DNA from 3 places in the Alteribacillus bidgolensis genome. Region 3 is predicted to be linked to each of the others. Evidence: predicted binding sites of a transcription regulator. Region 3 holds the regulator's gene; each other region holds the start of a gene.
What was found. Region 3 encodes CtsR, which represses protease genes until heat stress. Its sites were predicted from a motif close to ATGGTCAATAAAGGTCAAACA; they were not measured.
Positions count from the first base shown of each region.

Region 1: a site for CtsR is predicted at 3,552-3,572, ahead of CEF16_RS15705 (ATP-dependent Clp protease ATP-binding subunit). Genes of this name have one in related genera too.
Region 2: a site for CtsR is predicted at 7,023-7,043, ahead of clpP (ATP-dependent Clp endopeptidase proteolytic subunit ClpP). Genes of this name have one in related genera too.

Region 1 covers NZ_KZ614149.1:3,179,781-3,190,273, reverse strand. The annotation lists gene CEF16_RS15715 (DUF368 domain-containing protein) at 1-286, opposite strand, end outside; gene CEF16_RS15710 (DUF3817 domain-containing protein) at 595-918, opposite strand; gene CEF16_RS15705 (ATP-dependent Clp protease ATP-binding subunit) at 1,118-3,274, opposite strand; gene gerQ (spore coat protein GerQ) at 3,750-4,241, opposite strand; gene hemQ (hydrogen peroxide-dependent heme synthase) at 4,510-5,259, opposite strand; gene CEF16_RS15690 (enoyl-CoA hydratase/isomerase family protein) at 5,428-6,171, opposite strand; gene CEF16_RS15685 (oxidoreductase) at 6,325-7,266, opposite strand; gene pta (phosphate acetyltransferase) at 7,832-8,833, shown strand; gene CEF16_RS15675 (lipoate--protein ligase family protein) at 8,913-9,758, opposite strand; gene CEF16_RS15670 (YuzB family protein) at 10,027-10,251, shown strand.
Region 2 covers NZ_KZ614149.1:2,352,332-2,362,824, reverse strand. The annotation lists gene CEF16_RS11815 (tetratricopeptide repeat protein) at 175-1,230, shown strand; gene trxB (thioredoxin-disulfide reductase) at 1,379-2,323, shown strand; gene CEF16_RS11805 (8-oxo-dGTP diphosphatase) at 2,679-3,149, shown strand; gene rapZ (RNase adapter RapZ) at 3,179-4,072, shown strand; gene CEF16_RS11795 (gluconeogenesis factor YvcK family protein) at 4,065-5,009, shown strand; gene whiA (DNA-binding protein WhiA) at 5,078-6,040, shown strand; gene CEF16_RS11785 (HPr family phosphocarrier protein) at 6,072-6,329, shown strand; gene clpP (ATP-dependent Clp endopeptidase proteolytic subunit ClpP) at 6,376-6,954, opposite strand; gene CEF16_RS11775 (amphi-Trp domain-containing protein) at 7,262-7,507, shown strand; gene rpoN (RNA polymerase factor sigma-54) at 7,612-8,964, shown strand; gene CEF16_RS23780 (hypothetical protein) at 9,234-9,383, shown strand; gene CEF16_RS11765 (sugar-binding transcriptional regulator) at 9,380-10,399, shown strand.
Region 3 covers NZ_KZ614149.1:3,347,533-3,358,025, forward strand. The annotation lists partial or broken gene CEF16_RS16540 (ISL3 family transposase) at 106-1,331, shown strand; gene CEF16_RS16545 (MgtC/SapB family protein) at 1,971-2,684, shown strand; gene CEF16_RS16550 (CtsR family transcriptional regulator) at 2,819-3,283, shown strand; gene mcsA (protein-arginine kinase activator protein McsA) at 3,314-3,859, shown strand; gene mcsB (protein-arginine kinase McsB) at 3,859-4,932, shown strand; gene clpC (ATP-dependent protease ATP-binding subunit ClpC) at 4,956-7,406, shown strand; gene radA (DNA repair protein RadA) at 7,530-8,927, shown strand; gene disA (DNA integrity scanning diadenylate cyclase DisA) at 8,958-10,031, shown strand; gene CEF16_RS16580 (PIN/TRAM domain-containing protein) at 10,244-10,493, shown strand, end outside.

The sequences.
Region 1 (10,493 bases), 170 kb from region 3:
TTCCTAAAATAAGTCCCATAAAAAAGAAATAAGTTGGCTGAGGGTGAACGGAAAGCAGCCACTCCAGTAAATTACTTAAACTTAATACAGCAATTCCTATGCCAATGCCAAGAGGAATAAAAAAACCAAGCTGATCTTTCCATTTTCTGCTAAAAAAATTATTGATAGCTGCGATTAAGCGATGATAAATACCAAGGACTAACGCAATCGTACCTCCGCTGACTCCTGGGATAAGATCGCTCGCTCCCATTGCTATCCCTCTAAAAATATTTTTCCATTCCATCATTAAGTATCACCTTTAGTATCTTTAATAGATCTTATTTGCATGGTTTGTTCATTTTTCATCTTACCAGATTTATATGCAGCATAGGACAAGGTATGCTATTAGAAAAACTTGGGACGGAAAATAGCATCAGCCTGTGCTATTTACGATCATTTTTTATAAATTGGTTTAAACTTGCTAAAGGATCAAAGTATAAGCAAAACTGCGTTTTTCGCCAGAGGAGCCGGCGGCATGCCGAGTTTTTCTAAACAGTATAAAAAAGACTGATCAATACCTCTTACTGACCAGTCTTTATCCATAACTTCTTTTCTTTACCCTGTAACAGAATCAGAAGCTATTCCTGTTTCTTGTTCACGACGCAAACTTTTATCAAACACAAACGGACCAAATGGAATAACAGACACAGTCATTGCGATAATAGCTCTCAAAAAAGTCCAGCGCCGCTGAATCCAGACGAAAATAACAGCTGCAATATATAAAATAAACAAAGCTCCATGAACCGACCCGGCAATAGTAACGGCCATATCCATTCCCGAACCGTATTTAAGCGGCATCGCTAAAAACAATAGAAGCAAAAAAGATATACCCTCTAACATGCCGATTACCCGTAATTTTCCTATGGCAGAAGACATCACGGCTTTCATCACCTCATCGTCTTATCTAAGATATCTCTTTATATTTTAATTACAACATATAGCATAGCATGCGAGGTGATAGACAACAATGTACGTTTTATGACGTTTTAAATGGTCATGGTGAAACTTTAAACGCAAAAAAAAGCAAACAAAAGAGGGTGTCCCGTTTGTCTATGGGACACCCTTCTGCTTTTCTTTATTACGCTTTAACAACAGCAATAGTATTGTTTTCAACGCTTACTTTTATTTCTTTGAGATTGTCCTCTTCTAACATAAGATCTGCAATACCGTCTTCTACTTTTTCTTCAATAACACGGCGCAGCGGTCTAGCACCAAATGCAGGGTCATAGCCTTGTTCAGCTAGTAGTGCTTTAGCTTCGTCTGTCACTGTAACATGCATACTTTGTTCTGCTGCTGCATCGATAATTTCAGAGAGCATAAGGTCAACGATAGTTACAAGGTCTTCTTTTCCAAGTTCATTGAAAGGAACGATGCTGTCAAAGCGGTTCAAGAATTCTGGCTTGAAGTAATCAGACAGAGATTCTGTAATTTTTGGCTCTACATCTTCCTTATTACCAAAGCCAACGGTTACTTTCTTAATGCTTGAGCCTGCATTAGAAGTCATAATTAATACCGTGTCTTTAAAGCTTACCGTACGTCCTTGACTGTCTGTTAAACGTCCGTCTTCCATGATTTGCAGGAACATATGCTGCACATCAGGGTGGGCTTTTTCAATTTCATCCAAAAGGATAATGCTGTATGGCTTACGACGCACTCGTTCTGTCAGCTGTCCGGCTTCGTCATGTCCGACATATCCTGGCGGGGAACCGATTAGTTTTGATACAGAGTGTTTTTCCATATATTCACTCATATCAAGACGTATCATTGCTTCACTGTCTCCAAACATTTCTTCTGCTAGAGATTTGGAAAGCTCGGTTTTTCCGACCCCTGTTGGACCTATAAAGAGGAAGGAGCCAATAGGCCGGGTTCCTTTTCTAAGACCAGCACGGTTTCTGCGAATCGAGCGTGCTACTTTGCTGACAGCTTCGTCTTGACCTATAACGCTTGCTCGAAGGCGATCAGGAAGATCTTTCATTTTTTGTTGTTCATCTTTTTGAAGTCGGCGTACAGGAATGCCTGTTTTGTTTTCAACTATTTTTTCAATCGTTTCTACGTCAACTATTGCTTTTTCGTTTGATTTCTCACTGTTTTGTGTGGAGTCTTCCAGCTGTTTCTGAAGTTTTGCTTCTTCGTCGCGCAGTTTTGCTGCTCGTTCATAATCTTCTTGCTGTGTGGCTTTTTCTTTTTCTACTGCAATCTGTTCGAGGCGGCTTTGCACTTCGTGTTCGTCGTCCTCACTATGAGCCAGGTTGATTTTGGAACCTGCTTCATCCATTAAATCAATGGCTTTATCGGGGAGAAAGCGATCCTGGATATAACGATTAGAAAGCTGAACACAAGCATTTAACGCATCCTCAGTAAAAGAAACTTGATGGTATTTTTCGTAGTTTTCTTGCAGGCCTTGAAGGATGGCAACAGCATCTTCAAGATTTGGTTCATCCACCATCACCGGTTGAAATCTGCGTTCAAGTGCCGCATCTTTTTCAATTTTGCGGTATTCAGCAAGAGTCGTTGCACCGATTACTTGGATTTCTCCACGTGCAAGAGCTGGTTTCATAATGTTACCGGCGTCAGAAGAACCTTCAGCTGATCCAGCTCCAACAATCTGGTGAACTTCATCGATAAATACGATTACGTTTTTACGCTCTTGCAATTCTTTTAGAAGCTGCTTCATTCGTTCTTCAAATTGACCGCGAACGCCGGTGTTTGCAACTAAGGAAGAAACATCAAGCAAGTAAATGTCCTTATTTTTGAGTTTGTTTGGGACATTTCCTTCTGAAATCCGCAGCGCAAGCCCTTCAGCAATTGCAGTTTTACCTACACCAGGTTCACCGATAAGAACTGGATTATTTTTATTACGGCGATTTAATGTTTCAATAACTCGTTCTACTTCTTTTTCTCGTCCGATAACTGGATCAATCATTCCTGCACGGGCTGCATCAGACAAATTTTTGCCAAGGTCATCCAATAAACCTCCACCTTGTCCATTTCCTTGTTGGGCTTGTCCTTCACTGCCCTGCATGACACCCATTTGAGAATTCATCATGTCATTAAACATTTGGTCAAATGGGGACGATTGTCCTCCAAAGCCGCCGAAACCAGAAGGCTGTTTCATATCATTGCGGACTTCACGGTAACAAATGTCGCATAGATGCATTTTTTGATGATGGCCATTAACGTTCATATTTAGTTCAATGCGTGCCTGACGCTGTTTGCAGTTTTCACATCGTCTCATAATACGTGTACCTCCTTTACTTTTACGTAAATATTTTTATAAAGAAAGAATAATTCTTTGTTGTTTTACACTGTTAGGAAAGTATGCGCTTGATGTCTAGCTTCAGCTCCCAGCCTCTCGGGGTTAAATAACCTCCAGTTATTAAAGGCAAAAAGCGCCTTCATTGCCTGGAGAACATTTACCTGTCGAGGCTGACAAGGGCGTTTGCGCTTTTCTTAGATCCTTTGGATGGGTATCATAACTTCTACAATCAAAAAAGATCAAATCATTTGCTTTGACTTTGACTATCTTTGACCTTGTAGTTGTATTATACATTGACCTTTTTTGACTTTCAAGAGATATGATCAAATTTTTAGGATAAACGAAAAAGCAGCGCCGCCACGGGGGATACGCTGCTTCTTACAACTTGCATTATATTTTCTAATAACCTAAATGAGGAAAAAAATAAACATTAATAAAATTGATCAAGGTGAGGTTATTCTTGAAAAGCACCAGGGCCGTCTTCAAATGGATACTGGTATTCAATTTCTTCATCAAAAACGATATAGTCTAAATACACCATTAATAGTAAATACCATTTATTATTTCGTTCATCTCTTAATATAATATGGTCTCGGCCGGCTTCATCTATAATTCCATGGAAAACCCTTGCTTGCCATTCTGGATTATTTTCAAATGTCATATAAACTGTTGCAGGTTTCCCGCGATTCAGCCGCAAAATGTTTTCGATGTAAGATTGTTCAATTGGAAGCATATCCGCACCATTCATGCCATTCATGCCGTTCGTGCCATTCATCCCATTCATGCCATTCATGCCGTTCATGCCGTTCATGCCATTCATCCCATTCATGCCATTCATCCCATATCCGTACATGCCATTGCCGTTTCCTTGCCGCATCATGTCATAAGGGGAGGGAGTTTCGTAACCTTGAACTGGATAACCATACCATGGATAGTAACTATACATACTTATCCTCCTTCATATTTACTTATTTTTACCAATAAAGTTTCACATAATCAATCAGTAAAAAAAGACTCCTTTCGCTTCTGCTTTTATTAAAGAGCAAAAAGCTGATTTATCATAGGTGTAAGCTTGAACTATGGCCATACAATCACCCGCCTTAACTAAATGCGGTTCACACTATTTCAATGTATGTCACTCGATTGGTGCATATGCTATAAAAAAAGAGCTGATTTTCGTTTGAAAATCAACTCTTCATATCAAATAGAGGTGTTTATACATGTAAGAAGGCTTCCACTTTTTCAGGAGGTAAAATATTACCTACGAAAAATTGGCCAAAATCTCCATATTTTGCTGAAACTTCATCAAAGCGCATTTCATAAATTAGCTTTTTAAATTGAAGCGCTTCGTGTGCAAACAGAGTTACACCCCATTCCCAATCATCAAGACCAGTAGAGCCTGTAATAATCTGCTTTATTTTACCTGCATACTTTCGCCCTGTCATGCCATGTGCTCTCATTAATTCACGCCGTTCTTTCATTGGAAGGGAATACCAATTGTCGCTGCCTTCACGCTTTTTATCCATGGGGTAAAAACAAATATGGTTCCACTTTGGCAAAATAGGAAAAATACGTTCGCGAATTTCAGGGCTGTCTAATGGATCGCTTCCGTCTTTTGGCGGCATATAGTTACCAAGCTCTACAACGGAAACGTAAGAATAGGAAGGGATCGTATAATCTGCAAGTTTTAATTTGTTAAAGGCTGTTTCAACATCATTTAATTCTTGCATATTAGGCCGAAGAACCATCATAATAATATCAGCTTTTTGGCCAACAATCGTATACAAAGCGTGGCTGCCCGTTTTATTATCTTCCACGGTCTGCCAGGATTCAAGCATGTTTAAAAACTCATGAATCATACTTTGCCGTTCTTCACTGGGAACTTTTTTCCAAGAAGCCCAGTCTATTTTTCGCAAGTCATGGAGACAGAACCAACCATCAAGTGTTTGAGATGCTTCTCCCACTATGTACCACTCCTTTAAATAAACCTTTCTCTTCGTTACCCACTATACCATATTCATTATTTCGACTGAAAGAAAGCTGACTGCGGCTGATATCCTTGTTTTATTCATTTGGAAAACATTAAATTATTCTATGCCGCAAATAATGTTTTTGCTGAAGGTCAAATCTATCTAACGTAAAAATTGTTTTAAAGCTTGTTTGTGTTCTTCTGTAGCTCCAGCCTGACTTTGTGCCGCAACTTCCATTTCAAGTACATCAGCAAGACTTTTTTCAAACCCTTCTTTCATGTTTTGTGTCATGAGTCCATAAGCTTGAGGCGGAACAAAAGCAAGAGAACGTGCAAATTCATCTGGTTTTCCAATTTTAGTAATCAAATTAATTCGGTAAGCTTCTTCTGCGGAAATCGTTTCTCCGAGTGCTAACTCCATTGCTTTACTTAGACCGACAAGGCGGGGAAGAAAATAAGAAGCTCCTGCGTCAGGAACGAGACCTATTTTTAAAAAACTTAATGCCATTTTTGTGTCATACTCGGCTATTCGAAAATCACACGCTAGAGCAATGCTGAGCCCGGCTCCTACAGCAATGCCATTTAAATAGGCTATAACAGGCTTTTGAATATCTGCAATAAATAAAATTAAACGATTATACGTTTCCCTTAAATACAAACCATAATCAAAATGTTCTGCATCATTATCATTAACCGCAACGCTTTTCAAATCGGCACCTGCACAAAAAGCATCTCCAGCGCCTTGCAGTATAATGACATTTACACTCTCGTCATTATTTGCCTCATTAAAACAGTCAAACAATTCTTCGTGCATTTGGAGGTTTAAAGCGTTTTTCACTTGTGGTCTATTTAAAATAATACGAGCAATACTCTCTTCTTTTTCATATAATACTGTTTCTTGCTTCATATCATTTAACTCCTTTCTCGAACTGTTAAGAAAACATTAAAATGCAACCGGCCGGTAACTTGATACAAGTCTAGGTCCATAAACAAGAAATAATCTCATAAACGTTTGTTAATAAGTAATATACACCATTAACCACGGTTTTTCCTGTACATTTTAAGAATTCTTGTTTGACTTTCTTTCGCCGACATTAGATTTTTGTTGATTAGTAAACGATTTCGGCAAATATGTCATGTCAGTGATTCCCTTCGCTGCCGCTTCTTCTGCAGATTTCATGGAAGTCATTTGTTTTGTAATTCCAATAGAAATTGATACATAAGATTTGATTTGCTCGGCAAGGTGTAAAAATTTACGTTCAGGCACTTCGATGGACTTTTCCAAGTTTTTTTCATTCCATCCAATACCAATATTTAATAGATCTGTTCCTGAATACTTAAGTTGTTTAGCAAGATGAAGGATATCTTTTTCTGTTGTGCTGTCATTGCTAAGGGTGAAGCCAGGGATTCGGTAGATAACTGGAAAATGTTCGCCAACGTATGATCTTACATGCCTAGCTACTGCTAAAGGAAAATGCATCCGGTTTTCAAAGGTTCTTCCCCATTTATCCTTCCGTTTGTTCGATAAGGAAGATAAAAATTGATTGATAAGGTAACCGTCTGAACCTGCTATTTCTACAGCATCAAAGCCTGCTTCTTTTGTCCGTCTTGCCCCTTCAGCAAATGCTTCTATCATTTGATATATATCTTTTTCAGGCATTATTTGATATTGACCAATGCTTTGGGAAGGACCTGGTTGAAAAAGCTGAAGAGCAATTTTTCCACCTGATTCATGGACAGACTCTATCAATTTTTTGAAATTCTCTACATTTTTCTCTTCTGCGATAGACATAAAATTGGAACCACTGCTTTCTTCCATAGTAACTGCAGCTCTTCCAATAATTATTAAACCAATACCTTCTATGCATTTTTGTACATAATGATCCGTATATTTCTCCAAATCTTTTTCTGTTGGATGGTCAAGCATGGAATCCATAAAAATGCGTGTTTCAAATGTTGTATCTCTTAAGGTGATTGGAGAAAAGAGATGTTCATAATTCATAAAATACCCCCCTTGTGACACTTGCTATTTTTTACTTAAGACTTCCGCCATAAGAACTTGGCGATAAGCCAAGTTTTTCTAATACAAATTTCGATATTACTGTCGGAGCTTAAACTTTTTACTAGCATAAACATTTGTTAGGTATACATACCCTTCAAGTCCTTCTTTTTAAAATGACTTCATAAAAAAATGTCGTTAATAGTAAAAATGTTTCACGTGAAACGGCGAAAATATTATATTTATATATTTTTTTCTAAATTCTTGATCAATATACATTGTATTGTAAACGCTTTAAGTGATGGGCTTGTGTAAGCGAATACCGTTTAGAAAATTTCTATTTTTATTATTTTATACAAGTTGGTTTATTTTTTTAGAAAAGAGGAGTATCCTTAGTTATGAAAAAATGCGATATTCTACAAAATAGATAAATACAGCTTTATTTGGGGTAAAATAAGTACTAAGTATAAATAAACGTATAGGCGAATGTTTGAGTGGTCATGAACTTATGGAAATAATTGATGAGCCCGCTTTATGATATAGGAAGTATTTTCAAGGAGGAATTACGGTGAGCGACCTATTTGAAACAATTAAAGGTCAGGTAAAAGCAGACTATCCTTCCATTGTTTTTGCAGAAGGGGAAGATGATAGAATTTTAAAAGCAGCGGCCAAGCTGTCACAGGATAAAGTGCTTAAACCTATTGTTGTTGGAAACAAAGACAAGGTGCAGGAAAAAGCAAACTCTTTAGGTGTTTCTTTTGAAGACGTGGACATTTATGATCCTTCTTCTTATAAAAACTTTGATAAACTCGTTGCTGCTTTTGTGGAGCGAAGAAAAGGAAAAGAGACAGAGGAAAGTGCGAAAGAAAAATTACAAGATCCAAATTATTTTGGAACAATGCTGGTGTATCTAGATTATGCAGACGGTTTAGTTAGCGGGGCAGCTCATTCTACGGGAGATACCGTTAGACCAGCTCTACAAATTATTAAAACAAAACCAGGCATTCAAAAAACATCTGGTGTTTTCATTATGGTAAAGGAAGAAAAGAAATTTGTATTTGCAGACTGTGCGATCAACATTTCTCCGAATGCAGAAGAATTAGCTGAAATAGCTATTTCTACAGCAGAAACAGCAAAAGCGTTTGATATTGATCCAAAAGTAGCTATGTTGAGCTTTTCAACAAAAGGATCAGCTTCATCCATGGAAACACAAAAAGTGTCGGAAGCAACTAAATCAGCACAACAAAACCGTCCGGATCTTGTTATAGATGGAGAGTTCCAATTTGATGCTGCATTTGTTCCGGCTGTGGCTGAAAAAAAAGCTCCAGATTCTCCGCTGCATGGCGAAGCTAACGTTTTTATTTTTCCAAGTCTAGAATCAGGAAACCTTGGTTATAAAATTGCTCAACGTCTCGGAGGGTACGATGCAATTGGGCCGATACTGCAAGGGTTGAACAAGCCAGTAAATGATTTATCACGCGGCTGCAGCACAGACGATGTCTACAAGCTTGCCTTAATTACAGCCAAACAAGCAATTATTGAAAAAAAAACTCAACTCATTAATTCATAAAAACAGCTAGAAAAAACCGATCGGATCAGTTCTGATCGGTTTTTGTCATATTTTTCCAAGAAGGATTTCTAAATCATTTTTATGACTTTAGTTCTACTTGTAAAGCTTTATTATTTCGCTCGACCACGCGCTGGTAAAGATAATCGAAGCGGTGGAGCTCTTCATTTGTAAGAGAAGACGGTTGAATGAGGGCGCCTTTTTCTTTTACAGAAGTAAGCAGGCGAAGAAGAATATCGTTTATGTTAATGGGTTGATCGTAAAGCTCTGTCAATGACGCCATAACATCAGGCTGTATTCGGGGCCATTCAAACCGGGCAGGTTCACCGCGGGCAGCTCTTTCGTAAAACTGTTTAAGCAGTTCAGCTCGAGCTGCACCGCTTTCTGAAACTGCCAGGTAAATCTGTACAGCTGCTCCTCCGCGAATACGGCGCTGCGAGATACCGGCGAATTTTTTTCCGTTTATACTTAAATCATAGCTGCCAGGACAATACGAACCCTTTATTTCGTAAGCCTCTATTAACCCAGGGGCATCATCGAAAATGATTTTGATGATGTTCCACATAAAATTGTAGCCATCGTTTATAGAAAATGTTTTATTCTCCTTGAAAATGAATGAGAGGTTAAAAATACCTTTGTCCAGAAGGACCGCTAACCCTCCTGAATTTCGAACAATTACGTGATAGCCATTATCTTTTAAGTAATGTATACCATCCTGGACATAAGGAAGACGGCTGTCTTGAATACCTAGTACTGCAGTTGGAGAATGTACCCAAGCACGCATAACTGGGACAGAAGAACCTTCTCCAACACTTGTACATAGTGTATCATCAAGTGCAAAGGATTGGAGTGGATTGAAATGCAGGCCTGAACTTGATTGGTCCAGCCATCTCCATGTTTTATTTGCCAGCATGTCTTTTGCATTCATCTTCATTTCCCCGATCTTTTTATAAAATTCCATTTTAAGAAGCTTATATGATTATAGCACGAAACCAAATAGGGAAAAAATGACCACCTTTTTTAGGTAGGTTTAATGTATTTCAGCTGAAGTTAATTAAAATACTTAGCCGATTTGACTTATGGGACAGCCCTTTCTAATGTTGCGTTCTTCCGATCATATGTTATACTGTAAAATGCGTTAAAAGCAGCTTTTGCTCGTTAAGAAAAGAAGAAACTGGAAAAGGACGGCGCAAATCATGGCTAATGAATTTCGTGTTTGTGATGATTGCCAGGCTACCAATTTAAAAACACTGCTTCCTAAGTTAGAGAATATGGATCCGCACGCTGCTGTTAACATTGGATGTCAGTCTTATTGCGGCCCTGGACGAAAAAAAGTGTTTGTGTTTGTGAATAATCGCCCGCTTGCAGCATTCGACGAAGATCAGTTAATGAATAAAGTGGAACGAAGATTACAACGTTAATAATTGTGTGAGAATTTTATATATATATAGGGTTTGAAGTCCGTTCAAATACTGAACGGTTTTTGTTTGTAAACAAGTAAACCTGTTAAAAAATTTAGAAAATTAGCGGTTTATATAAATAAACATAGAGGGAATCTAATGAATGAGAACGTTTGCTTAAAGTAAAAAAGTATAAACTATATTAACCGTATAGGGCGAACTTATGCCGCCGTTGCCAAAGAACGCGGTTTTGTTTTCTTGTA
Region 2 (10,493 bases), 1.0 Mb from region 3:
CGGCCGCTTTCGCTTTCCTGTTCCTTAATAAATACTTACGAGTGTAAAAGATAATGCCTGTTTTAGCTGTTCAAAAAGGGGGAAATTCCCTAAATGAACAGCTTTTTTTCCTTTCTGTCTGATGATATACTAGGCATATTGCAACGGTGCTCCTAATGGAGGGGAAGGAAGTTTATGAAAACTCAAAATGAACAAAAACAAGGACAAGTGATTCCTTTTATACAAAACGGTGAATATTTTTTTAAACGGGGCGTCACGGCTTATCAAAAAAAAGAGCTGACACGCGCCGTTAAATATTTACGACGAGCGGTTGAATTAAATCCAGAACAAGGAGTTTTTCATTGTCAGCTGGCCGCTATATACGCGGACATGGCAGAATACGAAAAGTCAAATGAATTACTTCTTTATGTTCTTGATGAGTTAGATGAATCGATGTATGAGTGTTATTTTTTCTTGGCCAACAATTATGCTTATCAAGGATTGTTCGACCGTGCAAGAGAAACGGCAAAGCTTTACTTGCGGTTTGTTCCAGAAGGGGACTTTGCAGCTGATGCCGAAGATTTGCTTCAGCTTTTAAAGCTAGAAGACGTCGAGGAAGACTCTGAAGACGATCTTACAAAAACGGGAGACGAACTAATTATAACGTATGAAAAAGCCGTACGTATGATAGAAGAAGAAAGATATTATGAAGCGGAAACGCTGCTTGAAAATATTATTACTGATTATCCGTCCTATTGGCCTGCTCAAAGTCAGCTCGCCCGCGTACTTCATTTAAAAGGCCAGACAGAAGAGGCATTAGCTTACACGAAAGACTTGTTAAAGGAAAACGCATATTTACCAGCAGTATGTCAGTTAGCTGTTTTATATAAAGAAATGGGAAGAGAAAAAGAAGCTTCTGAAATAGCAGAGATGTTAAAAAGAACGGTGCCTTTAGATAAAGACCATTTACAAAGGATTGCTTCAACATTATGCAGGTTAAGAGAATATGACGAAGCGTATTATTTTTTCCGGATGCTTGCACAGCGCTTTGGTCCAGAAGACGAAAATTTCTTCTTTCAATACGGTGTAGCTGCATATCAAACAAAGCGTTACAGCCAAGCAGAAAAGTGGTGGAGACAAGCACAGATAAGAAATCATCACGGAGCCTCTGTCTTATTAGAAAAGATGCAGCATGGACTTTTGACAGCCAGCGACGTGAACCATGAATCTTATCAGTACCATCAACTGTAGCTGTTTTTCTGCAATATTATTTCCCCAAGCAGAATATTGGACTTATTCGCTCGACTTATTTACGATAAGGCATGAATAAGACAAATCACAATGTATTTGCTAAAGCTTTACAGGGGATATTATGGATATGAAAGAGGAGTGAATCATCATGTCAGAAGAAAAAATTTATGATGTCATCATAGCAGGTGCCGGCCCGGCAGGTATGACAGCTGCTGTATATACGTCCCGCGCTGAAATGGATACACTTATGCTTGAACGCGGTGTACCAGGCGGACAAATGGCTAATACAGAAGATGTGGAAAATTATCCGGGATTTGATCATATTCTCGGTCCGGACCTTTCTAATAAAATGTTTGAACATGCGAGAAAATTTGGTGCTGAGTACGCTTATGGTGATGTAAAAGAAATTATAGACGGAAAAGAGTACAAAACGGTAAGAGCAGGCGGAAAAGAGTATAAAACACGCTCGGTTATCGTTGCAACAGGTGCAGAATATAAACAGCTCGGTGTACCAGGCGAAAAAGAATTGGGCGGACGCGGTGTATCTTATTGTGCGGTATGTGACGGCGCATTTTTCCGCAATAAAGAAATTGTAGTTGTCGGCGGCGGAGATTCAGCTGTTGAAGAGGCTGTTTACTTGACGCGTTTTGCTTCTAAAGTAACAGTAGTTCACCGCCGTGATCAGCTCCGTGCCCAAAAGATTCTGCAGCAGCGCGCGTTCGTCAATGATAAAATTGATTTTAAATGGGACACAGTTGTGAAAGAAATCAACGAAAACAATGGAAAAGTTGGCAGTGTCACACTCACTGACTTGAAGTCTGGAGAGGATTATGAATTTGAAACAGAGGGTGCATTTATTTATATCGGGATGCTTCCTTTAAACGACGCTGTTAAAGGCTTGGATATTTTAAATGAAGAAGGGTACATTGTTACAAACGAAGAAATGGAAACAAAAATTCCCGGCATTTTTGCAGCCGGAGACCTCCGTGAAAAATCTCTTCGTCAAATTGTGACAGCTACTGGTGACGGATCGCTAGCAGCACAGACTGCACAGCATTATGTAGAAGAATTGAAAAATACAGTCGAAGCATAACAAAAAATGATGCTTACAATTTTAAATCGATTTTAACGCTACTGTAACAAATATGAAATAAATATAGAGTAGAATGAAAACAGTAATTGACCCCCTTTTTATATATCCTGGTGCAGCATAGGCAAATGCCTGTGCTCTTTTTTTTAATTTATAAATGTTTAACTTTGTTAAAGGATCAAAGTATATTGCCATTTTGGACTTGGCGGTAAGCCAAGTTTTTCTAATGCCTTAAATTGCGATATTTTGACATTTACATTAGTGCTTTTTTAAATATTTTTATCAGTAAAGGTGTAAAAAATTGAGCAATACCCCGCTCTTTTAGTATACTAGTAAGAGTAAATGTGAGGTGATGAACATGCAGCGTGTGACAAATTGTGTATTAACCGATCATGATCACGTTCTTATGCTTCAAAAACCGAGCCGTAACTGGTGGGTCGCACCGGGTGGTAAAATGGAGGCAGGGGAATCTGTACGTGATTCTGTTGTCCGTGAATTTTGGGAAGAAACAGGTATTACGGTGAAAAATCCTGTTATTAGAGGGATTTTCACTTTTTTAATCATAGAAGATGAAAAAGTTATTTCCGAATGGATGATGTTTACCTTTGGTGCCAACAAATGGGAAGGAAATTTGTTAAAAAAGTCACCCGAAGGAATTCTTTCCTGGCAGCCAAAACAACAAGTAAAGGCTCTTTCCATGGCAGAAGGAGACCGGAAGATTTGGCAGCATATTTTAGAAGACAGCGGTGTGTTATACGGGACGTTCCGCTACAGCCCAACCTATCAATTAATATCAAGTGAATTGCAAAATGACGAAACATTTGAATAAGATAGAGAGAAGGGACGGAGGATACAGTGATGGGGCAGCCAAATGAGGATATCCAGGTAGTGATCATTACCGGAATGTCTGGGGCAGGCAAAACAGTTGCTATGCAAAGCTTTGAAGATTTAGGATATTATTGTGTTGACAATCTCCCGCCAGCATTAATTCCCACGTTTATCGATTTAATAGAAAGCTCCGGCGGTAAAATGAATAAAGTAGCTTTAGTTATTGATTTACGGGGCAGAGAGTTTTTTGATCATTTATTTGAAGCGGTTGATCAATTAAGATTGAAAACGAATTTACGGACTCATATATTATTTTTAGATGCTAAAGATAATGTTCTTGTCCGGCGATATAAAGAAACGCGCCGTTCTCATCCGCTTGCTGCGGAAGAAGCACCGCTTGAAGGGATTCAACACGAACGAGAAATTCTAGAGGATTTAAAAGGCAGAGCCCGGCAGATTATTGATACGAGCGATTTAAAGCCTAAGCAGCTGCGCGAACGCATCATTCAATCTTTTACCGGTCCGGAAAAAGATGCTTTTTCTGTTAATGTTATGTCCTTTGGATTTAAATATGGTCTGCCGATCGATGCCGATCTTGTCTTTGATGTCCGTTTTTTGCCAAACCCCCATTACATTGACTACCTTCAGCCAAAAACAGGATTAGAAGAAGAAGTCTCTTCGTATGTGTTAAAATGGTCGGAGACAAAAGAATTTATGAAAAAATTAATTGATATGTTAGAGTATATGCTTCCTCAATATAAACGCGAAGGCAAAAGCCAGCTCATTATTGCTATTGGCTGTACAGGCGGCAAGCATCGTTCAGTAACCCTGGCTGAGTATATTGCAGATTATTTTGCCGGAGACTACGCCACCCATAAAAGTCACCGGGATGTAGAGAAAGGAAAGAAATATAATCGTGGATAAGCCGAATATTGTCGTCATCGGCGGAGGGACAGGACTTTCTGTACTGCTTAAGGGGCTTAAAACCTTCCCGGTTAATATTACAGCTATTGTAACAGTTGCTGATGATGGCGGCAGTTCAGGAATACTTCGTAAAGAATTAAATATTCCTCCTCCTGGGGATGTCCGCAACGTTCTAGTTGCACTTGCTGAAGTAGAACCAATGATTGAACAATTATTTCAGCACCGTTTTGAAAATGGAAATGGCCTTTCCGGACATTCCTTGGGAAACTTGCTTCTTGCTGGTATGACTTCGATTACCGGTGATTTTGCTAGAGGGATAAGTGAACTTAGCACCGTGTTAAATGTTAGAGGAAAAGTGTTCCCGGCAGCAAATCAAAGCATTGAATTGCATGCTGAAATGACAGATGGTTCCTTTGTAAAAGGGGAATCAAGTATACCGAAATCAGGCAAACATATTAAAAGAGTATTTTTATCTCCTTCTACTATTCAGCCGCTGCCAGAAAGTCTAGAAGCGATCCAAAAAGCTGATTTAATTGTCTTAGGGCCTGGAAGTCTTTATACGAGTGTCATCCCCAATTTGCTCGTTCCTGGTATCACAAAAGCAATACGTGAAGCGCCAGCAAGAAAAGTTTATATCTGCAACGGAATGACACAAGCAGGAGAGACAGATCATTTCTCCGCTTCTCATCACGTTGAAGCTATTTACAAGCACACGGGTAATGGCTTGATTGATACAGTACTTGTTAATAATGGCAGCATCCCGGAAACTATTATTAAGCGTTACCAAGAGGAGAATGCTGCACCGGTTCACTGTGATGATAACAAAATAGACAATCTTGGCTTGAGAGTCATTAAAGATGAGTTTATGCAATTTAAAGATAATCTTTTACGCCACGATGCAGTAAAAGTTTCTCAGTCTTTATTAACCGAACTATAAAGAAAAGGCAGGAAAGGCCGCTTCTGAAAAGATACGGCCCTAAAGAGTAAAAGGGCGGTGATTCAACCATGTCATCCTTTGCGGCTATGACAAAAAAAGAGTTAACTCAATTTGAGACAGATGATTGTTGTGCGAAAGCTGAACTGGCTGCATTAATAAGAATGAATGGTTCTATATCTTTTGGAAATAAAGAGATGCTTTTAGATGTTTCTACTGAAAATGCAGCAATAGCGCGGCGTATATACAAGTTAATAAAAAAGGTATACCGAGGAACGGTTGTTGAATTGATGGTAAGAAAAAAGATGCGTTTAAAAAAAAATAACGTATACTTAGTGCGTATCTCAGAAGAAGCACGGGAGCTTTTAAGTGATTTAAGCATTATGAAAGACGGGTATCGTTTTATTCGTTCGATTTCTCCTGATATTATTAAAAGCAACTGCTGTAAACGTGCGTATTTACGAGGAGCTTTTTTAGCGGGGGGATCGGTCAATCATCCAGAAACCTCGTCTTATCATTTAGAAATATTTTCTTTATATGAGGAACATAATAAAGCATTACGTGACTTATTACATGAATTTTACCTTCCTTCAAAAAGTTTAGAAAGAAAAAAAGGGTTTATCTTATACATTAAAGAAAGTGAAAAAATAACAGAATTTCTAAATGTCATAGGTGCCCATCAGGCTCTACTTTATTTTGAAGATGTCCGTATTATGAAGGATATGAGAAATTCGGTAAACCGTCTTGTCAATTGCGAAACCGCTAACTTAAACAAAACAGTCGGTGCAGCATTGAGACAAGTGGAAAATATTCAGCTCGTTGACAATGAAATAGGCCTGCAGCATTTACCAGATAAAGTTAGAGAAATCGCAGAGCTTCGTGTCAAACATCAAGACGTTACCCTAAAAGAGCTTGGAGAAATGGTGCCAAATGGTCCAGTAAGTAAATCAGGGGTCAATCACCGCCTTCGAAAAATTGATCAATTAGCAGAAAAAATTCGAAAAGGCGAGACCGTACAACTAGAAAAAACGTAAGTATTGATAAACTAAAATGGAGGAGATGTGAGTGATAGAAAACACAGTTGAAGTAAAATTAAAAACAGGGTTACAAGCAAGGCCGGCAGCATTATTCGTACAGGAAGCAAACCGATTCCAGTCAAATATTTATCTTCAAAAAGACGATAAAAAAGTAAATGCAAAAAGTATTATGGGAGTTATGAGTCTGGCTGTTCGCAACGGCGGAACGCTGCAGATTATAACGGAAGGTACGGATGAAGAAGAGGCCATGCAGGCTTTAACTGACTATGTAGAAAAAGAAGAATAAGAAAAGCTCCGGTTCCTTTTGATGGACCGGAGCTTTTTCTTATTTGTTACTTATAAAGAACTTCGTCGACCATGCCGTATTTTTTAGCTTCTTCAGCGGACATGAAGTTGTCGCGGTCTGTATCTCTTTCAATAACTTCAAGCGGCTGACCTGTACGTTCTGAAAGAATTTTGTTCAGCTTTTCGCGCATTTCTATAATACGGCGGGCATGAATTTCAATATCAGAAGCTTGACCTTGGGTTCCGCCAAGCGGTTGGTGAATCATGACTTCACTATTTGGAAGGGCAAAACGTTTCCCAGGTTCTCCTGCTGTAAGTAAGAATGATCCCATAGAAGCTGCCATTCCTACACAAATCGTAGATACCTGCGGTTTGATATGCTGCATCGTATCGTAAATAGCCATACCGGCAGTAATGGAGCCGCCAGGACTGTTAATGTACAATGATATGTCTTTTTCAGGATCATCAGCAGCCAGGAAAAGAAGCTGTGCCACAACGGAATTGGCAATATTATCGTCAATGCCTGAACCCAGCATGATAATGCGGTCTTTTAAAAGACGGGAATAAATGTCATAGGCGCGTTCCCCGCGATTTGTCTGTTCAATTACTGTAGGTATTAGATTCATGTTTATACATCCTCCTATCATATAGTGAATCCAGCGCTTATCTTTGCTGTTGATTCCATCATAACTTAATGGTCAATAATGATCAAATGAAAAGCAGCTAATTTATTTGTGCTGATCCATATTATACAGAAAAGGTCAGTGTGTTCCTATGAAACTGACCTTGTCCTGTAATTCGATAAGCTATCCGATAAACCCTGCATGTATCTTATCCTTTTTTTTCGTGTTTCAAACCAAATTCCTTTTTTCATTAATAACGAAAGTAAGATATAATAGAAGGAAGACTCTATGAATAGAGGAGGCAGGTATTATGTTTGGCCAGGATCGTCTCGGAGAAGATAAGCGGTTTGAAAAAGAAGAAAAAACCTCTTTAGAAGAAGTGGCAGTCAAAATAGAAGAGATCGCTTCTGCGTTACGAACACAAGGAAAATTTACAGAAAAAAATGAAAATGAACAAATTACGATCTCTCCTTCCCGGGAAGTTAATATGCTATTTGATTATGTGAAAAAAGGAAAACACCATAAAACTGGATTTTATTTGGAATGGCATGATTAAAATTTTTTCTACTCTTATATAAATGTATTAGGAAAAAGTACGTGCTCTTTAACATATGGTATAATATATGTAGTAAACGCTTACAAATGAGAGGAGGAAGCGGCGTGAATCTAGAAATGGGATTGTATCAACAGCAAACGATGAAGCTCGTCATGACACAAGAATTGCGCCAGGCCATCTCCTTATTGCAATTTTCAGCCTTGGAACTATCGGAATTTTTAGAAGAGCAAGCCCTTGAAAACCCAATGATGGAAATAGAAGAGCGAAATACTGCCTTAAAAGATGAACCTGTTTATAATATGCCTGTCATGTGGCATGACGAGCCTTCCGAGGTACAAGAAAAAGAAGAAGAGCAATCTTCACCTTTTGATCGAATCAAAGATGACAGAGAAAGGATTTCAGATTATTTAATTCAACAAATTCGATTTTTGCCAGGTTCAGAAGATGATAAACGAGTATTAACACATATGGCGAGAAATGTTAGTGACAGCGGATATCTTGAAGGGACCTATGAAGAAACCGCCGCATTGTTTCCTATTACCGAAGAATACTATGAAGCATATGTCTCAAAGCTGCAAAGCTTAGAGCCTGCTGGAATTGGAGCACGGTCGTTAAAAGAATGTTTATTGCTCCAGCTAGAGAGGCAATCTCCAAGAAATCATTTTGCTGAGATGCTGATTAAAGATCACCTTGAAGATCTTGCTGCCAGGAAGTGGAAACAAATTGCAAAAAATCTTGACACTTCTTTAGAAGAGATCCAACAGGTGTATGATGATGTACAGAAGCTCGATCCATACCCAGGTTCAAGCTTTGGCGGAGGAGATCATCCCGGACATTTGTATCCTGATGTGTATGTAGAACGGGACGGAGATCGTTTCGTTGTTCGCTTAAATAATGACGGGCTCCCCAAAATTAGAATGAACCGTCAGTACCGACACTTATTAGAAACCAAGGAAGAAGGAGAAGCCACAGAATACGCAAAGAAAAAATACAAACAGCTCGTATGGCTGTTAAAAAGCATTGATCAGCGACAGCAAACGATACGAAATATAACCGAAGCGATCGTTCACTTTCAGCATGATTTTTTTGAAAAAGGACCTTCAGCGATTAAGCCGCTCACATTAAAAGATGTAGCAGAAGAAGCGGACGTACACGAATCTACCGTTTCAAGAACAACAAATCAAAAATACGTACAGACACCGCACGGTTTATTTGAGTTAAAATACTTTTTCAGTGCAGGAATGAATAACAGTACTGGAGAACAAACTTCTACGTTTGTTATAAAGTCGATGATAAAAGACTTAATAGCACAAGAAAATAAACAAAAACCTTTATCTGATCAAAAAATAGCAGAATATATAAAAGAAGAACATGACATTTCTATATCACGAAGGGCCATCGCAAAGTATAGAAGAGTGCTTAATATTCCTTCTTCTTCTAAACGAAAACGATATTAAAGCCATTAAATGAAAAACGGCGGTCGTTAAATGATGGATTTTACGGCCGGCGTTTTTGCGTGTTCTGCTGTTCAACGTATAGACATCGTGTTGTTACAGAACGCAGCGTTTTTAGGCTGGTCGGCAAGCATTGATTGGAAATATTAGAAAGGGACTGTCCAAAGGTTTTTTCAGCTGAAATACACTTCGCTTTCACCATCAGGGCACAAGTGCGACATCTACTCATTTTTTTCACTAATGTTTAAAAGATAAATGCAGGGGGAATAATTATGAACAGATTATTGCTAATCTCATCATTTATTGATATGATAAAACAGAAAAAAGAAATATTTCTTTTTTTATACCGTAAGTGGGACGTAAAATGTCTTAGCGGGACAAAAAATGTCCGCAAGAGAAAATCTGGTGATGGATACATATGAGGAACTTGATTGAATTACAAAAAAAATTACAGCCGGACGTTCTTGAAGTGATGGAAAAGCGTTATCAGATTTTACAATACCTTCGCTTAAAGCAGCCTGTCGGAAGACGTACTCTCGCTGCCAGTCTAGATGTTTCTGAACGTATTTTGCGCAGTGAAGTTATGTTTTTAAAAGAACAAGGCCTTGTTCATGTAGGAAGCGGCGGAATGACGTTAACCGAAGAAGGAGAAGACCTTCTGGAAGGGCTCGAAGGAGTGATGAAATCTGTTTCAGGGCTGCAAGACTTGGAAGAACGTCTTGCCCGAGCGCTTCATGTCAATCAAGCAATTATTGTATCCGGGAATAGTGATCGTTATTCATGGGTAAAAAAAGAGATGGGGAGAGCTTGCGTTCAACAAATGAAAGAAAAGCTTGCTCCTAAAGATATTGTTGCGGTCGCAGGAGGAACGACCTTAGCTGCTGTGGCTGAAATGATGTCACCAGATTCGAACTTAGAGGAAGTATCTTTTGTCCCTGCTAGAGGCGGTCTTGGTGAAAAAGTGGAAATTCAATCCAATACGATTAGTTCTACGATGGCGCAGAAAGCACATGGGAAATACAGATTATTACATGTACCAGATCAATTGAGTGATGAAACAAGAGAGTCATTAATTTTAGAACCAGGAATTAAAGAACTGCTTTCTATAATACGTCAGGCCAAAATGGTCGTCCACGGTGTCGGGGAAGCAGAGACGATGGCGGCAAGGCGGAAAACAAAAGCAGAAACGTTAGGGTCGCTAAAAGATAAAGAAGCGGCAGCTGAAGCGTTTGGCTACTATTTTGATCGAGCAGGCCAAATTGTTCACAAAGAAAATACAGTTGGTCTTCAGCTTGATGATCTCACTAATGAGCAGTTCGTAATAACTGTTGCTGGAGGTGCTTCCAAAGCTGAAGCCATTACCGCTTACATGAAGCACCGGCCAAGCGATGTTCTCATTACAGATGAAGGGGCGGCACAAGCCATATTGGACCTATAAAAATGCCCTGGATGAAAAAATAAGCAAGACCCTGCAGTAGAGGCCGTTACCTAAAAGAAAGGCACCTCTGCCGGAATATATAAAAGCAGTATTT
Region 3 (10,493 bases):
AGCTGTCAGAATAGAATTCTGACAGCTTTTTTGGATTTTTAAAAAATGGCTCTATTATATTTGTTGGGGTAAAAACACGCAAGCTCCAAAATCCTTTACACTTGAATTGTCCAAGAAACAAGAAAAAGATTGGAGTTGCGCAAAACGGAAGAGATAGGGGAGGCATTTTATCTCCACGTGGAGATACCTCGTAAATCCCATCGGTGTCCAGCATGCGGGGAAAGAACAAGCCGAGTCCATGATTACCGTATCCAAAAGATCCAGCACCTTAAAGTATTTGAACGAACGTCTTATTTATTTTATCGAAGGCGTCGTTATGTGTGCTCCTGCGGCAAACGCTTTGCGGAACGCAATCCTATCGTCCAGCGGTATCAACGCCACTCCAGGGAATGGAATCAAGCCCTTGGTCTGGTGTCATTCAAGGAAAAAATTTCAAAGATACGGCAAGTCAATTTCGTACATCCTCTGCTACCGTGATTCGGCGTTTTGATTCGATGTCGGCCCCAACGTTAAAGGAAGTGAAGAGCCTGCCGCCGGTGATTGCGATCGATGAATATAAAGGGGATACGAATGAAGGGAAGTATCAAGTAGTCATTGCGGATGGAGACACCAGAGCTCCTCTCGATATTCTTCCTAATAGATCCGTTGAAACGGTGAAAAACTACTTACGGGAAAAGGGTTCCGACGTGGAGATGGTGATTATGGATATGAGTTATGCCTTTAAGTCTGCCGTTCGAAAAGCATTAGGAAACCCTATCATTATTGCGGACCGTTTTCACTTTTGCCGCTATATTTATTGGGCATTAGAGCGCGTGAGAAGGAAAGTGCAGAAAGAGTTCCACGAGTATGACCACGAGTATGATCGGAAAAAATGTAAACGAATGAAACATGTCTTTTACAAACGGTATGAAGAGTTAAGTGAAAAGCAGCTCTGGTATTTAGAGTTATCCGATGAGTTAAGAAGAGCCTATCATTTAAAAGAAGTGTTTCGAAATTGGTTTGAAGAAGCGAAAGAAAAAGGAAAAACGGCTGCCGGACAAGTGAAAGAGGAATTATACGCTTTGTATCAACAGGTACATAACGAGAGCATGCCGGAGTTTATTCAAACGATTCAAACGCTGAAAAACTGGCAGGTAGAGATATTAAACAGTTTTGCCTTTGGATATACCAATGGCTTTATCGAAGGCTTAAATAATCAAACAAAGGTGATGAAACGAAATGCTTTTGGCTTCAAGCGTTATGATCGTTTAAGGTTACGTGTCTTATTACATCACCAATATAAAACAACGGAATTTCAAGTAGGAGCAAGCCACTCCTACCCCAACATTTGACATAGAACCTAAAAAATACAGGATTTTACTGGCAGCCAATATAAACAAAACGACGACATTCAAAGTACAGGAACGCCGTTGTCACAGTACTTGGTGTTTTATACTATCAATTGACTTCCACACACTTCTTCTAAGTTGAATCCCACAGTATGCGTGGATTTTTAGCAGAAGTACATTAAATCTGCCGCCAAAAACCTCCATGTTCTGTGGCTTTGGCTACATTAGCACGTCCTATACATCAAGCGTGTTGCGTGCAGTAGAAGCTCCTTACCTTAGCCGAACTTCCTTTTTTAGGATTATACTTTGATCCTTTAACAAAGGTAAAATTTTCTAAAAGTATAAAAAGGGAGTAGCTCCCTAAAAATCGAAGATATGAAGATATATAGTTACCACACAAAATCCCAAGATTCAAGGACAACTCTTTGTGCTGAAGAAGCACTGTACCTAAGCCTCTCACGAACAGGAAATTAGATTTGCTTAGAGATTTTGTCTCCAAGACTTTTTGAAGGCATAAGATTTTTTAACTGAGAAATTAGGTGTGATCCTCATTCATTCTTTGCATGTCTAGCAATGTTAGTGGGTATAAGAAATAAAATATAATAATATACATAGGCTTAAAAGCAGGGAGGGGAAATGCATATGGATATGTGGCTTGATCAGGAAGCATATACAATAATAATTAGAATACTAGCAGCTGCTTTTCTGGCAGGATTAATTGGAATAGAACGAGAATATAAACGACATCCTGCTGGATTCCGAACACACCTTTTAGTTGGGACAGGGGCATGCTTAGTGATGGTTATGGCACTATTTGGATTCCAGGAATACATGGAAGCAAATAAAGAAATTGTACGATATGACCCATCTCGGCTTGCTTCTTATGTGGTGAGCGGGGTCGGCTTTTTGGGAGCAGGGACAATTATCGTTCAAGGCGTTTCCATCAAAGGTTTAACAACTGCAGCTTCTATTTGGGTGGTAGCTGCGATAGGACTAGCTGCTGGAGCCGGAATGTTTTTTGCAGCTGTTTTTACTACAATTGTTGTTTTACTGAGTTTATTTTTTCTTAATAATGTTGACCGTTTTTTTCGAGCCTCTTCACGTCCTGAGAAAATAGAGGTTACTGTACGAAAAAATACATCGGTTTTATCATCATTAATAGAAATATTGGAAGATAATGAAGTAATTATTAAAAAAGTAAATGGGAGTACAAAAGAAGGTAATGGTAAAGAAAGTAAATGTGTTTATGATCTGCATGTTCAATCTCCAAATGCCCTAAAGCGTTCCCAGCTTTATGAACGATTACTATTGACTGAGGGGATCTTAGAAGTTGAAATGCAAATGGAAGAAGAATGATTAAAGACAACTTGGCTATAATGAATAGTACCGTCTGCTTGAAATTTGCAGACGGTTATATTATATTTATAGTCAAAGATAGTCAAGGTCAAAACCTGAGGGGAACGGCTTACAGCAGGAAGGGGGTTGTTTTCTTGCGTAATATTTCTGATGTGATTGAAAACTATTTAAAAGAAATTCTTATGCAAAGTGAGAAGGATTTAATTGAGATTAAACGAAGTGAGTTGGCTAAACGGTTTGAATGTGTTCCCTCTCAAATTAATTATGTGATAAGTACTCGTTTTACAACAGAAAAAGGGTATATTGTAGAAAGCAAAAGGGGCGGCGGTGGGTATATACGTATTTCAAGAGTGAAAATTGGTGACCATGCTGAGCTTATTGATCAATTAATACATTTAATAAAAGAAGGAATTGACCAGCTCACAGCCGAAAGTATTATTATGCGTCTTTTTGAAGAGAATGCAATATCTAAAAGGGAAGCTAATATTATGCTTGCATCCGTACATCGTTCGATAATTTCCTTGCGGCATGCAGAAGACAGAGACTATATCCGGGCCAAAATGCTGAAAGCTATGCTTCACAGCTTACGTTATAAATGAGTATATTAGCTGCGAAGGGAGGAGATGAAAATGCTCTGTGAAGAATGTCACCAGCGTCAGGCCACGTTGCATTTTACAAAAATCATAAACGGAAAAAAAGAAGAGATGCATCTGTGTGAGGAGTGTGCTCGTGATAAAGGGGAACATATCCCGGGTTCAAACAGCTATTCTATCCATGATTTATTATCAGGGTTGTTAAACTTTGAACAACCGATGGGGAATGGGGGGCCTCACCCTTCAAGGGCTTCTGTTCAAAAGCAGCTTGTTTGTGATTCTTGTGGGCTTTCATATGAACGTTTTGCAAAAACAGGAAGATTTGGATGCTCGCACTGTTATAAGGCGTTTGACCCAAAACTTGACCCAATTTTCAAAAGGGTTCACAGTGGAAATGTACGTCATGCTGGCAAGGTTCCAAAAAGAGCTGGCGGCCGAATGCAAATTCAAAATCAGATAGATAAGTTGAGAAAACAAATGCAGCAGCATATTGAACAAGAGGAATTTGAAGAAGCAGCCCAACTCCGCGACCAAATTCACGATTTAAATGAAAACATACGTGATGGAAAGGGGGGTGCTTAATGTCACTTCAACGTTTCATTTCAGAAGCGATCAGTCCGTGGATGAAAAGTGGGCCTGGTCCAGAAGGTGATATTGTTTTAAGTACAAGAATCCGTTTAGCAAGAAACTTGGAAAATTACCCTTTTCCAATTGTGGCTTCCGAGGAATCGGCAAACACGATGCTTCACTACACTTCAAAAGAATTGGCAAAGGATCCATATCAATATGTTGGAAATCTGGAAGTATTAAAAATGGATGATCTTTCTTCCAATGAAAAAAGAGTATTAGTAGAAAAGCACTTGATCAGCCCGCATTTGGCAGAAAAAGCTCAACATGGTGCTGTAATGCTGAGTGAAGATGAGTCTGTTAGTATCATGCTTAACGAAGAAGATCATATAAGGCTTCAATGCTTATTCCGGGGTTTTCAGTTAAATGAAAGTCTAGTTTTATCTAACGGTTTAGATGATTGGATTGAAGAAAAAGTGACATATGCTTTCGATGAGAAAAGAGGATTTTTAACAAGCTGTCCAACAAACGTTGGAACAGGTATGAGAGCTTCGGTTATGATGCATCTTCCTGCACTCGTTATGACTCAGCAGCTCAATCGTATATTACCTGCGATTAATCAGTTGGGGCTTGTGGTGAGAGGTATTTATGGAGAAGGAAGCGAAGCGTTAGGAAACTTATTCCAAATATCAAACCAAATGACACTTGGTAAATCAGAGGAAGATATTGTAGAAGATCTTAGAGGCGTTGTGATGCAGTTAATTCAACAGGAGCGTTACGCAAGAGAAGAGTTAATACGTACTTCAAAAATCCAAATAGAGGATAAAGTATTTCGTTCATTCGGACTGCTAACAAATAGCCGGGTGATGGAGTCAAAAGAAGCAGCAAAAAGACTGTCCGATGTTAGATTAGGGATTGACATTGATTTAATCCAAGGAATTTCGGGTAATATTTTAAATGAACTAATGATTCTAACTCAGCCTGGTTTTCTGCAGCAATATGCAGGTAAAGGTCTTACACCGGATGAGCGTGATGTGAGACGGGCGGCGTTGATTCGTGAGAGAATGAACTTAGAGAGAGAAGATTAAGCAAAATTTGGAGGTGCGCATATATGATGTTTGGAAGGTTTACAGAACGAGCGCAAAAGGTATTAGCCTTGGCTCAAGAAGAAGCGATCCGTCTTGGGCATAATAATATAGGTACAGAACATATTCTGCTAGGGTTAATTCGTGAAGGTGAAGGAATTGCAGCAAAAGCACTGCAAGCACTTAATCTTGGCTCTGAGCAAATCCAAAAAGAAGTGGAGTCTTTAATTGGAACTGGTCAAGAAGGCTCTAAGACTATCCATTATACTCCACGTGCTAAAAAAGTTATTGAATTGTCCATGGATGAGGCTAGAAAGCTTGGTCATTCATATGTAGGGACAGAACATATCTTGTTAGGATTAATACGAGAAGGCGAGGGAGTGGCTGCAAGAGTATTAAACAATCTTGGTGTCAGCTTGAATAAGGCTAGACAGCAAGTGTTACAGTTGCTTGGAAGTAATGAGGCATCAACCTCTAATCACCAGCAGGCTTCTGGAGCCGGCTCTTCCAATGCTAATACACCGACTCTAGATAGTTTAGCGAGAGACTTAACTGCAGTTGCTAAGGAAGAAGGGCTTGATCCAGTGATCGGCCGCAGCAAAGAAATTGAACGAGTCATTCAAGTGTTGAGCCGTCGTACAAAAAACAACCCTGTTTTAATCGGTGAGCCAGGGGTTGGTAAAACAGCAGTTGCTGAAGGGCTTGCCCAGTCCATTATTTCAAATGAAGTGCCGGAAATTCTTAGAAATAAACGCGTGATGACGCTTGATATGGGTACAGTAGTGGCAGGAACCAAATACCGCGGCGAGTTTGAAGATCGTTTGAAAAAAGTAATGGAAGAAATTCGACAAGCAGGTAATGTGATACTGTTTATTGACGAACTTCACACTTTAATTGGTGCAGGTGGAGCAGAAGGAGCTATTGATGCTTCGAATATCTTAAAACCATCACTTGCTCGTGGAGAATTACAGTGCATTGGAGCTACTACGCTAGATGAATACCGCAAATATATTGAAAAAGATGCAGCATTAGAACGCCGCTTTCAACCTATCCAAGTGGACGAACCGACAACTGAAGAGTCCATTCAAATTCTCGCAGGTCTTCGCGATAGGTATGAAGCACACCACCGGGTTACTATTACGGATGAAGCTATTGCTGAAGCCGTTAAACTTTCTGACCGTTATATCTCGGATCGTTTCCTGCCAGACAAAGCAATTGACTTAATTGATGAAGCTGGTTCAAAAGTACGGCTGCGTTCCTACACGGCTCCGCCAAACTTAAAAGAGCTCGAGCAAAAACTAGAAGAGACACGAAAAGAAAAAGATGCCTCTGTTCAAAGTCAGGAGTTTGAAAAGGCGGCTTCCTTACGGGATAGTGAACAACGGCTTCGTGAAGAATTAGATAAGATGAAAAACGAGTGGAAAGAAAAACAAGGTCAGGAGAATACGGAGGTAACCCCTGAAGATATTGCACAGGTTGTAGCTAGTTGGACGGGAATTCCTGTCTCTAAGCTTGCTGAAGAAGAAACAGATCGCCTTCTTAAAATGGAAGATATTTTGCACAGTCGTGTCATTGGCCAGGAAGAGGCGGTAAATGCAATTTCTAAAGCAATCCGCCGTGCTCGTGCAGGATTAAAGGATCCAAAACGTCCGATTGGTTCTTTTATTTTCCTTGGGCCTACTGGTGTCGGGAAAACAGAATTAGCCCGGGCTGTTGCTGAGACATTATTTGGTGACGAAGACTCGGTTATTCGTATAGATATGTCTGAATACATGGAAAAACACGCGACCAGTCGTCTTGTAGGTTCCCCTCCTGGTTATGTAGGGTTTGAAGAAGGCGGCCAGTTGACGGAAAAAGTTAGACGTCACCCATATTCCGTTATCCTGCTTGATGAAGTAGAGAAAGCTCACCCAGAAGTGTTCAATATCCTTCTCCAAGTTCTTGAGGATGGTTTTCTCACCGATTCCAAAGGGCGCCGCGTTGATTTTCGAAATACCGCAATAATCATGACATCCAATGTCGGGGCTAGTCTGCTAAGACGCAATAAAAATGTAGGCTTTACCACACAATCAGAGGGAGAAAAGTTTCAGGATATGCGGGATAAAGTAATGGGAGAATTAAAAAATACGTTCCGGCCTGAATTTTTAAATCGTCTGGATGAAATTATTGTCTTCCACAGTCTTGAAAAAGAGCACATTAAGAAAATTGTGGTGCTTATGACAGAACAATTACAAAAACGTTTGGCCGAACAGGGTATTAATGTTGAATTAACAGAAGAAGCTCAGAATAAAATTTCTGATGAAGGATTTGACCCTGAGTATGGTGCACGTCCATTGCGTCGTGCTCTGCAAAAGCAAGTCGAAGACCGTTTATCAGAAGAACTTCTTCGCGGAAAGATTCAAAAAGGTGATACGGCAGTGATCGATGTGAAAAACGATGACTATGTCGTTGAAACGAAAACAGGAGCTAGAACGTAAATATATTAAGAGATAAGACTGTCCGATATTATTTTCGGACAGTCTTTTTCACCCAATTTCTGTTACTTTTTCGTGGTAAAATAGAAGGTGGTATACATAAGTTAAAGTGAGGGTAAAAAAAGTATGGCGAAACAAAAATCAAAATTTGTTTGTCAAGAATGCGGATATGAATCAAGAAAATGGATGGGGCGCTGTCCTGGCTGCAACCAATGGAATACCATGGTAGAGGAGTTAGAGGGTCCGTCAGTTAAAAGTGGAGGAAGGAAATCATTAAGTACTTCACCAGATGGAACCCGCCAACAACCACAACCCATTACGAATGTAACTGGAGAACGTGAACCAAGAATTGATACTTCCTTAAAAGAGCTTAATCGCGTACTTGGAGGAGGAATCGTTCCTGGATCATTAGTGCTTGTAGGAGGGGATCCAGGAATTGGTAAGTCTACTCTTCTATTACAAATGACAGCCATTTTAGCAGCTCGTGATCATAAAGTGTTGTATATATCAGGAGAAGAATCAATAAAACAGACAAAATTACGCGCTGATCGACTCGGAGCACATTCTGATAAACTATATGTATTTGCTGAAACAGATATGGACTTAATCGAAAATGCCATTGACCAAATACAACCAACACTAGTTGTTATTGACTCAATCCAAACAGTACACCAGGCCGGGGTTACCTCTGCTCCCGGAAGCGTTGCGCAAGTCAGGGAATCAACTTCTATGTTTATGAGAATTGCCAAAACACGAGGCATCGCTGTTTTTATTGTAGGTCATGTAACAAAACAAGGCTCAATTGCAGGTCCAAAAATGTTAGAACATATGGTGGACTCGGTGTTGTATTTTGAAGGAGAACGACATCACACTTACAGGATGTTACGTGCAGTGAAAAACCGTTTTGGTTCAACAAACGAGCTGGGCATTTTTGAAATGAAAGAAATGGGATTAAAAGAAGTGAAAAATCCGTCTGAAATTTTTTTAGAAGATCGAACAGAAGGAAGCTCTGGTTCTATCGTAGTTGCTTCCCTTGAAGGCACACGTCCGGTTCTAGTGGAACTGCAGGCCCTAATAGCCCCTTCTAGTTTTGCCAATCCGAAGAGAACCTCTACAGGGGTGGACCAAAACCGAATTGCATTATTAATGGCAGTTTTAGAGAAAAGGTTAGGAATGCTTCTGCAAAACCAGGATGCATATATTAATGTCGCAGGCGGTGTGAAACTTGATGAGCCTGCAATTGATCTTGGTATTGCTATTTGTATTGCTTCAAGTTTTCGAAACCATACAACAAATCCTACAGACGTAGTGATCGGAGAAGTTGGACTAACAGGAGAAATAAGACGGGTCGCTAGAATTGAAGAAAGAATTCAGGAGGCAGCAAAACTAGGTTTTAAAAGAGCAATCATACCTGAAAAAAACATGGATGGATGGACGTCTCCTAACAATATAGAAGTTGTGGGAGTAACAACACTAGAAGAAGCGCTGGATATTACACTGGAGGGGAGAGCACCGTCTTGGTAATCGCGCTGGTCAGCAAAAGGAGGAAAAGAAATGCTAGATAAACAACGTGACTCATTCATTCGAGAAGTACTGCATTTCGTTGCCCCCGGCACCCCCCTTCGTGATGGTATAGATAACGTTTTGCGGGCTAACACGGGTGGTTTGATCGTTCTTGGATATTCAGAAAAAATAAAAAGTATAGTGGACGGTGGTTTTTTTATTAATTGCCCTTTTACCCCAGCTTATTTGTATGAACTAGCAAAGATGGACGGGGCCATTATTTTAAGTGAAAAAGGCGAGCGTATCCTTTATGCGAATACACAGCTCGTTCCTGATAACACCATTGTTTCCAACGAGACAGGAATACGGCATCGTACAGCTGAAAGAGTTGCTAAACAAACAGGAAATCTTGTCATTTCTATTTCACAGCGTCGTCAAGTTATTACTTTGTACAAAGGTGCATACCGATACTCCCTCAAAGATATGGAAATGATTTTAACGAAAGCAAATCAGGCCGTACAAACCCTCGAAAAGTACAAAGCGGTGCTTGATCAGAGCTTGACCAATCTGGGGGCGCTGGAATTTGAAGAGCTGGTTACTTTCCAGGAAGTGGCACAAGTCATTCACCGAATTGAACTGGTTATGCGAATAAAATATGAAATCTTAAACTACGTGATGGAATTGGGAAATGAAGGTCGTTTAATAGCAATGCAGCTCAATGAATTAGTTTCTAACTTAGAAGAGGAGACGTACCATTTAATAAAAGATTATATTGCAGATGCCAGTATCGACCCAGAAGCCATTAATCAAAAGTTAAAACAAATGACAAATGAAGAACTTATGGATGACACCGTTATTATGAGATTGCTTGGTTATTCTCAACGAACCAATTCTTACGAGCAGTCTGTTTCTCCAAGAGGGTATAGAATATTGCATAAAATTCAGCGGCTGCCAGCTGGAATAATTAACAACTTGATTCATCGGTTTGAAAACTTAGGAGGAATAATGAAAGCTTCTATTGAAGAACTTGATGAAGTTCAGGGAATAGGCAGAACCCGTGCAAAAAAGATAAAAGAAGGACTGAGCCGTATTCAGGAACAGTTATTTATTGACCGGCATATATAGATTACATCTGACCTCTCTCCAAAAAAAGTGATTGACGTTACAATTTGTTCACGATACAATGAAAATTTATTAAAAACTATGACAATCCCGTAAAAATTTGCTACATTAATAATAAACGTTCCCATAAAAAGTAAATTATTGGGTGATTGAAGTTTCATAGGTTTTAAAATAAAGTATTTGTCTATAATAGAGAAAAGGAGGTGCATGTTAAGGTGTTAAAAAGGATAGTACAATTGTTTTTTATACTTGCCGGGGCTACACTCGGATTTATTTTTATACCGGAATTTATTACCTTATTGGATTATAGCTCATTTCCTGAGTGGCTCGGTAATCCTTATGTCGGCGGTCTTATCGGCGCGGTTATTCTCTTTTTGTCGACATTCTGGTTTGCAGATTATATCGTGAATGGCATGAGAGTACTAGAAGAAATGATTGTTAAAGCACCAGTGACAGACGTATTAT